Azoarcus olearius: one gene and its partner. The protein of the gene in region 2 interacts with the protein of the main gene of each other region in a pairwise test. Links are inferred from orthologs where the notes say so. Each region holds a gene or a part of one and is shown on either strand. Other genes may lie near its edges.

The links.
Region 1: the proteins of mobA (region 2) and moeA interact in binary tests that used the Escherichia coli proteins (3 or more experiments, as listed by UniProt). The link is inferred for Azoarcus olearius from one-to-one orthologs.

The regions. Positions count from the first base shown.
Region 1 is NZ_CP016210.1:3,187,927-3,191,042, reverse strand. The notes cover bases 294-3,094. They hold moeA (molybdopterin molybdotransferase MoeA), read right to left. Parts: upstream 2,416-3,094; coding sequence 1,171-2,415; downstream 294-1,170. Other genes in these bases: dqs_RS14605 (ferritin-like domain-containing protein), read left to right, coding at 2,516-3,094; rpiA (ribose-5-phosphate isomerase RpiA), read right to left, coding at 455-1,123; phoU (phosphate signaling complex protein PhoU), read right to left, coding at 294-401. Outside these bases: more of phoU, read right to left, coding at 1-293; more of dqs_RS14605, read left to right, coding at 3,095-3,116. UniProt on the Escherichia coli protein: Catalyzes the insertion of molybdate into adenylated molybdopterin with the concomitant release of AMP.
Region 2 is NZ_CP016210.1:3,915,193-3,918,434, reverse strand. Bases 18-2,944 are described here. They hold mobA (molybdenum cofactor guanylyltransferase MobA), read right to left. Parts: upstream 1,839-2,944; coding sequence 1,197-1,838; downstream 18-1,196. Other genes in these bases: dqs_RS17900 (DUF3305 domain-containing protein), read left to right, coding at 2,820-2,944; dqs_RS17905 (formate dehydrogenase accessory sulfurtransferase FdhD), read right to left, coding at 1,835-2,662; dqs_RS17915 (helix-turn-helix transcriptional regulator), read right to left, coding at 287-1,207; mobB (molybdopterin-guanine dinucleotide biosynthesis protein B), read left to right, coding at 18-274. Outside these bases: more of mobB, read left to right, coding at 1-17; more of dqs_RS17900, read left to right, coding at 2,945-3,242. UniProt on the Escherichia coli protein: Transfers a GMP moiety from GTP to Mo-molybdopterin (Mo-MPT) cofactor (Moco or molybdenum cofactor) to form Mo-molybdopterin guanine dinucleotide (Mo-MGD) cofactor.

The DNA of each region.
Region 1 (3,116 bases), 730 kb from region 2 along the record:
ATGTCCAGCGCCAGTCCGGCGCCGTAGCCGAGTTCCACGCGCGGTGCGAACGGAACGTCACCGGCGTGCAGGCGCTTCGCCGCCTTGGCGATCTTCTTGGCCTCGTCGCCGATGCGTTCGAGGTCGGCAATCGACTTGATCACCGTCATGATCAGCCGCAGATCGATCGCGGTGGGCTGGCGCTTGGCGATGATCTGGGTGCAAGTATCGGCCAGTTCGACTTCGAGCAGGTTGATGCTGTGGTCGCCCTCGATGACGCGGTCGAGCAGGCCGAGGTTGCCGGTCTTGAGCCCTTCGAGGGCGTTGGCGACCTGGGTTTCGACCAGACCGCCCATTTGCAGCACCCCGGTGCGGATTGCCTCCAGTTCGGCATCGAACTGTCTGTACGTGTGTTCGCTCATTTTTGCCATGGCACTATCCAGAAGTGGGGCAGGCTAGCAGGCCCGGGTTACGGTTATGTTGCGGAACGCTCGAACCGGCGCACGCCTTGGGCGCTGGCCAGCAGCAGGGTGTCGGCACCGCGCGCCGCGAACAGGCCGTTGGTGACCACGCCCACGACCGCGTTCAGGGCCTGCTCGGTTGCGCACGGGTCGGTGATCGACAGGCCATGGAGGTCGATGATCAGGTTGCCGTTGTCGGTCACGAAGCCCTCGCGCAGCCGCGGGGTCGCGCCCAGCGCTGCCGCCGCACGCATCACCTGGCTGCGCGCCATCGGGATGACCTCGATCGGCAGCGGAAAGCGGCCCAGTACGTCCACCCGCTTGGATTCGTCGCAGATGCAGACAAAGCGGCGTGCGACCGCAGCGACGATCTTCTCGCGCGTGAGCGCGCCGCCGCCGCCCTTGATCATCGCGAAGCCGTGGTCGATTTCGTCCGCGCCGTCGATATACACCGGCAGTTCGTCGACGTCGTTGAGGTCGAGCAGCGCAATGCCATGCGCGGCAAGGCGTTTGGAGCTGGCCTCGGAACTGGAGACGGCGCCGCGGATGCGGTGCTTGATGCCGGCCAGCCCGTCGATGAAGTGGTTCACCGTCGAGCCGGTGCCGACGCCGACGATCATTCCGTCCTCCACATAGTCGAGTGCGGCGAGGGCGGCGGCTTTCTTGAGTTCGTCCTGGGTCATGTGTTCGCTCGGAAAAGTGGCATACGAGAGGGGTGTGCGGTGGCCGGTCAGACGAGACCGTCGAAAGGCTGCACCAGAACGAGATCGCCGGCAGCGACGCCCGCATTGTCTTCCGGCAGCACGATGAAGCAGTTGGCCTCGGACATCGAGCGCAGGATGCCCGAGCCCTGGGCGCCCGCTGGTGTCACCGTAAGTCCGTCGGCCTGCCGTTGCAGGGTGCCGCGCAGGAATTCCCGGCGTCCCGGCTGCTTGCGAAGCGCGGCCGTGCTGCGGGCTTCGAACATCAGGTTCTCGGGCAACGGGCTGACGCCCATCAGCGCCAGCAGGGCGTCGCGAACAAACTGGTAGTAGGTCACCATCACCGCCACCGGATTGCCCGGAAGGCCGAACAGGCACGCGTTGCCGATGCGGCCGTAGGCCATCGGCCGGCCCGGCTTGATTGCGAGCTTCCAGAAGGCGACTTCGCCCAGCCGATCCATCATCTGGCGGATGAAATCCGCCTCGCCGACCGAAACGCCGCCGCTGGTGATTACCACGTCGGCGGCCTGCGAGGCTGCGCGGAAGGCGGCTTCGAGCGCCTCCGGCTGGTCCTCGATCACGCCCATGTCGAGCAGTTCGCAGCCCAGCCGCGTCAGTGCGCCATACAAGGTGTAGCGGTTGCTGTCGTAGACCTCGCCCGGCGACAGCGGGCGGCCGATGGAGGCGATCTCGTCGCCGGTGGAAAAGAAGGCGACCCGCAGACGGCGCCGCACAGCCACTTCGGCGATGCCGAGCGAGGCAATCAGCCCCAGCTCCGCCGGTCCGCACAGGGTCCCGCAGGCAAGCGCCACGCCTCCTGCGGCCAGGTCTTCCCCGGCCCGGCGCAGGTTCTGTCCCGCGCGCTGCCCGGGCGGGATGCGGACCTGGTCGCCGTCGCGCTGGGTCACCTCCTGCACCACGATGGTGTCGGCGCCCGCGGGGATGGCGGCACCGGTCATGATGCGGACCGCCTGGCCCGCACCGACAGCGCCCGAGAACGGATGTCCTGCGTAAGCGGTGCCCACCACCGCGAGCGTCGCTTCGCCGGCCGCAAGGTCGGCCGCGCGTACCGCATAGCCATCCATCGCGGAGTTGTCGTGGGCGGGCACGTTGTAGGGCGCGACCACGTCCTCCGCCAGTACGCGGCCCAGCGCCGCGCGCACGGCTACGCGCTCCCAGCCGGTGACAGGAGTGAGGGTGTCGAGGATGGCGGCACGCGCTTCGGCGACCGTGAGATGGTTGCGGACTTCGCCACTGCCGTTGGAAGAGGGCATCTGAGGTTCCGGTAGAGGGTCGGGCGGACGATCGGCATTATCCCGCAATGCTCCGCGCCGTGCAGCGTTCGCCGCCGGCGTGTCCGGTACACTCGCCAGGATGAACGCTTCCGTACATGAGGCCGCCAGCGCCGCGCTGATGCTGGCCGATCCCGAGTCCAAATGCACCGCGGCCCGGCGCCTGTGGGAGGATTTCCAGGCCGGCCGGCTCGTGGTCGTCTCAGGCGAGGACGCCGCCGCGCCGCTGCCGGTGCCGGGGCGACCCGAGCGACCGCTGCTGGTGGCCCCGCACGAACTCCATACGCGGCGGGTGGGCTCGCGCGAAGGTCATGCAGCCCTGCTGCATGCGATCGCCCATATCGAATTCAATGCCATCAACCTTGCGCTCGATTGCGTGTGCCGCTTCCGGAACATGCCCGCAGACTTTCATCGCGACTGGGCCTGCGTGGCGGCCGAGGAGGCGCTGCACTTCGGTCTGGTGCGCGACCGATTGGCGACGCTCGGTGGCAGCTACGGTGATTTTCCCGCCCATGACGGCCTGTGGGACATGGCGCGCAAGACCGCGCACGATCCGCTCGCGCGCATGGCGCTGGTGCCGCGCGTCCTCGAGGCAAGGGGGCTGGATGCGACGCCGGTGATCATGCGCAAGCTCGCCGCCATCGGCGACCGGGCAAGCATCGGGGTGCTCGAGGTGATCCTGC
Region 2 (3,242 bases):
CGGCGAGGACGAAATGCCGCTGACGGCGCTGCTCGACAAGCTGTCGCCCTGCGACCTGGTGCTGGTCGAAGGCTTCAAGCGCGCCCGTATTCCGAAGATCGAGGTGCGCCGTACGGAGGTGACCGAGCCGGCGTTCTACCCCGACGACGCCGACATCGTCGCGGTCGCGACCGACGTCGCGCTGCCCACCCCGCTGCCGCAACTCGACATCAACGACCCCGCGGCGGTGGCGGACTTCATCGAAGCCTTCTTCGCCCTTCCGGCCGCGCGCTGAAAGCCGCGGCCCTCAGCCCGCCGCGACCAGCCGTCCCAGCGGCGCCAGGTCGTAGCCGCCCAGCCGTCCCGCCAGTGCCTGCATCTCGGCCCCGCCGTAGCGGGTGAGCAGGCGCTGGAACAGGTCGCGGAACAGGATTTCGCGTGGCAGCGCGAGATCGAACGCCTCCCATCCCAGCGCGACGAAGCCGAGGCCGAACTCCGCGGCCGCCGCGCGCGTACCGGGGGCGCAGTCCGCCTCTTCGCGCGCCACGATGCCGGCGGCTTCCCGCTCGGAGCGCGCCTCGGCCACCACGGTGCAGTCCTCGGGCCGGAAGCCGCGGCTGGCGAGGGCGGATTCGAGAAAGTGGCGCGAGCCCGCGCCGTGCTGGCGCATCGCCCAGCGGTAGTCGAATGCCGCCAGCGTTTCGATGCCGTCCACCTCCAGCCCGCGGCGCAGGATCACGCCCTGTTCGCGGTGCGCCAGGCGCAGCAGCGTCCATTGCGGGTGCTGGGCGAAGCGGCGCAGCAGCAGCGCGTGCTGCGTCGCGCTGGTTTCCACGCTGCCCCAGTGCAGCGCGCAGACGTTGGTGCGGCGGCGCGCCAGCAGTTCCAGCCCGGCCAGAGTCCCGGTCGGGCTGTAGGCCACGCAGGCTTCGCTGCCGAGGTCGGCGGCCAGTGCGCCGACGGCCGCGCTCAGCAAGGGGTCGTCGCTGCCGCTGATCAGCAGCCGGTCGGTGAGCACGCCGCCGTGGGCCTGCTCATGCAGCCATTCGAGCAGCAGCGCGCGCGGAAACAGCCACTTGCCACCGATCCGCACCGCGGGAATGTCGCGCTTGTTGGCGAGTTCGTAGAGCTTTTTCTCGTTGAGCTGCAGCCATGCCGCCGCCTCGCGCGCGTTGAGGCAGGGGCCCTCGGCCTCCGCCCCGGGCGCGACTTCCCGCTCAGCGGCCACGCTCGGTCCGGGCCCGGGGCAGTTCCGCGGTGGCCGCGGCCAGCTCGTCGCGGGTGTTGATGTTGCGGAAGGCCGCCTCTTCATCGTCGAAGGCGACTTCCACCACCGCCAGCGTGCCGTACCAGCGGTCGATCTTGCGTCCGCCGCCCTGCAGGAAGGCGAGCAGGTGATCGGCAAGATCGCGCCGGCACAGGCAGAACACCGGGTGCGCCTGGTCGAAGGTCTTGGCCACCGCGAGCTGCGCATCCGCGGCCAGCAGTGCGGCATGCAGGCGGCCGACCAGATCGGCCGGCAGGAAGGGCGAATCGCAGGGCGCCGTCGCCACCAGCGGATGGCTGGCGCGGGCGAGCGCCGCGTGCAGGCCGGCAAGCGGGCCGGCATAGCCGGGAATGTCGTCGCCGAACACCGGGTAGCCGAAGGCCGCCCACGCCTCCGGGTTCTGGTTGGCGTTGATGATGATTTCGTCCACCTGGGGCGCGAGCCGCGCGAGCACGTGGGCGGCCATCGGCTGGCCGGCGAGTTCGACCAGACCCTTGTCGACCCCGCCCATGCGGCTGCCCTGGCCGCCGGCCAGCAGCACCCCGGTGATGCCGGTCTGGCCGGCGGCCGTATTCGCGTTGTGCGTGCTCATCGCGTGAAGTGCTCCTCGCCGGAAAACAGCAGGTAGTGCTTGCCCTGGGCGCGGCCGATCATGGTGATGCCGATGCGGCGCGCGATGTCCCAGCCCATCTGCGTGAGCCCGGAGCGCGACACCAGGAAAGGGATGCCCATCTGCGCGGTCTTGATCACCATCTCGGAGGTCAGCCGCCCGGTGGTGTAGAAGATCTTGTCGCCGCCTTCGAGGCCGTCCAGCCACATCCGCCCGGCGATCGCGTCCACCGCGTTGTGGCGGCCGACATCCTCGACGAACATCAGGATCTCGCAGCCGTCCGGCCGTGCCTGCGCCAGCGCGCAGCCATGCACCGCGCCGGCCTGCTTGTAGATGGATTCGTGGTGGCGCACCGCGTCCATCAGGGCGTACAGCGTCGCCTGTGACAGCGTGCGCGTCGCCGGCAGGCGGATGCTGTCGATCTCGTCCATCAGCCCGCCGAACACCGTGCCCTGCCCGCAGCCGGTGGTCACGGTGCGGCTGCCCAGGCGTTCGTCGGCGTCCTGCAGGCCGTGACGGGTGGTCACCGCCACCGCGTTCACCTCCCAGTCCACCTGCACCGCCACGATGTCCTCCAGCGTGCGCACCAGGCGCTGGTTGCGCAACCAGCCCAGGGTCAGCGCCTCGGGCGCGGCGCCCAGCGTCATCAGCGTGACGATCTCGCGCTTGTCGACGTAGATCGTCAGCGGATGCTCGCCGGCGATCGCGGTGGGCACGCTTTCGCCGTGCTCGTTCACCGCCGGGATGGTGACCGTGAGCGGACGGCTGGCCTGGCTCAGGACGGGACGGTAGGAGGGTGGGGCCATGGTCTGCGGCAGTAGGAGAATGCGGCGGATTGTAGCGGCTTCGGCGCCCCCGGCCATGCGCGCCACCCGCAACGGCCGGGCGGGTTTGCCGACGTGTCGGCGCGGCCAGGGCTGACGTATGCTGTAAACGCAACCCGCCGCCGTCAGGATTTCTCCCATGCAACAGTTCCCCCTCGCCGTGATCATGGAGCGCCGCCGCCTGCAGAACCGCTGGGTGGACGAGGCCTGGGAAGCGGTCGGCGCGGTCCCTGCGTTCGACGGTGCCGGCGCTGCGGCGGCACCGCGCCAGATCCTCGCCGAGACCGACCGCGATCAGTGGCTGGTTGGCGGCTTCGCGCTCGAACTGTTCCGCGACGAGGCCGACAACTATTTCCTCAACATGAGTTCGCCGGTGCCCAAGGTGTTCGTGATGTGGCGCAAGGAAGGCGAGGTCGCGCTGCCGGTGGCGGTGTCGGCCAGCTACGGCGAAGCGGCGCGTTGGCTCGATTCCGGCGAGCAGGTGGATGGCGTACCGATGTCGCGCGAGATCGCCGACTGGGTGGGAGATTTCGTCAATACCCACTACAAGCCCGCGCCGCGC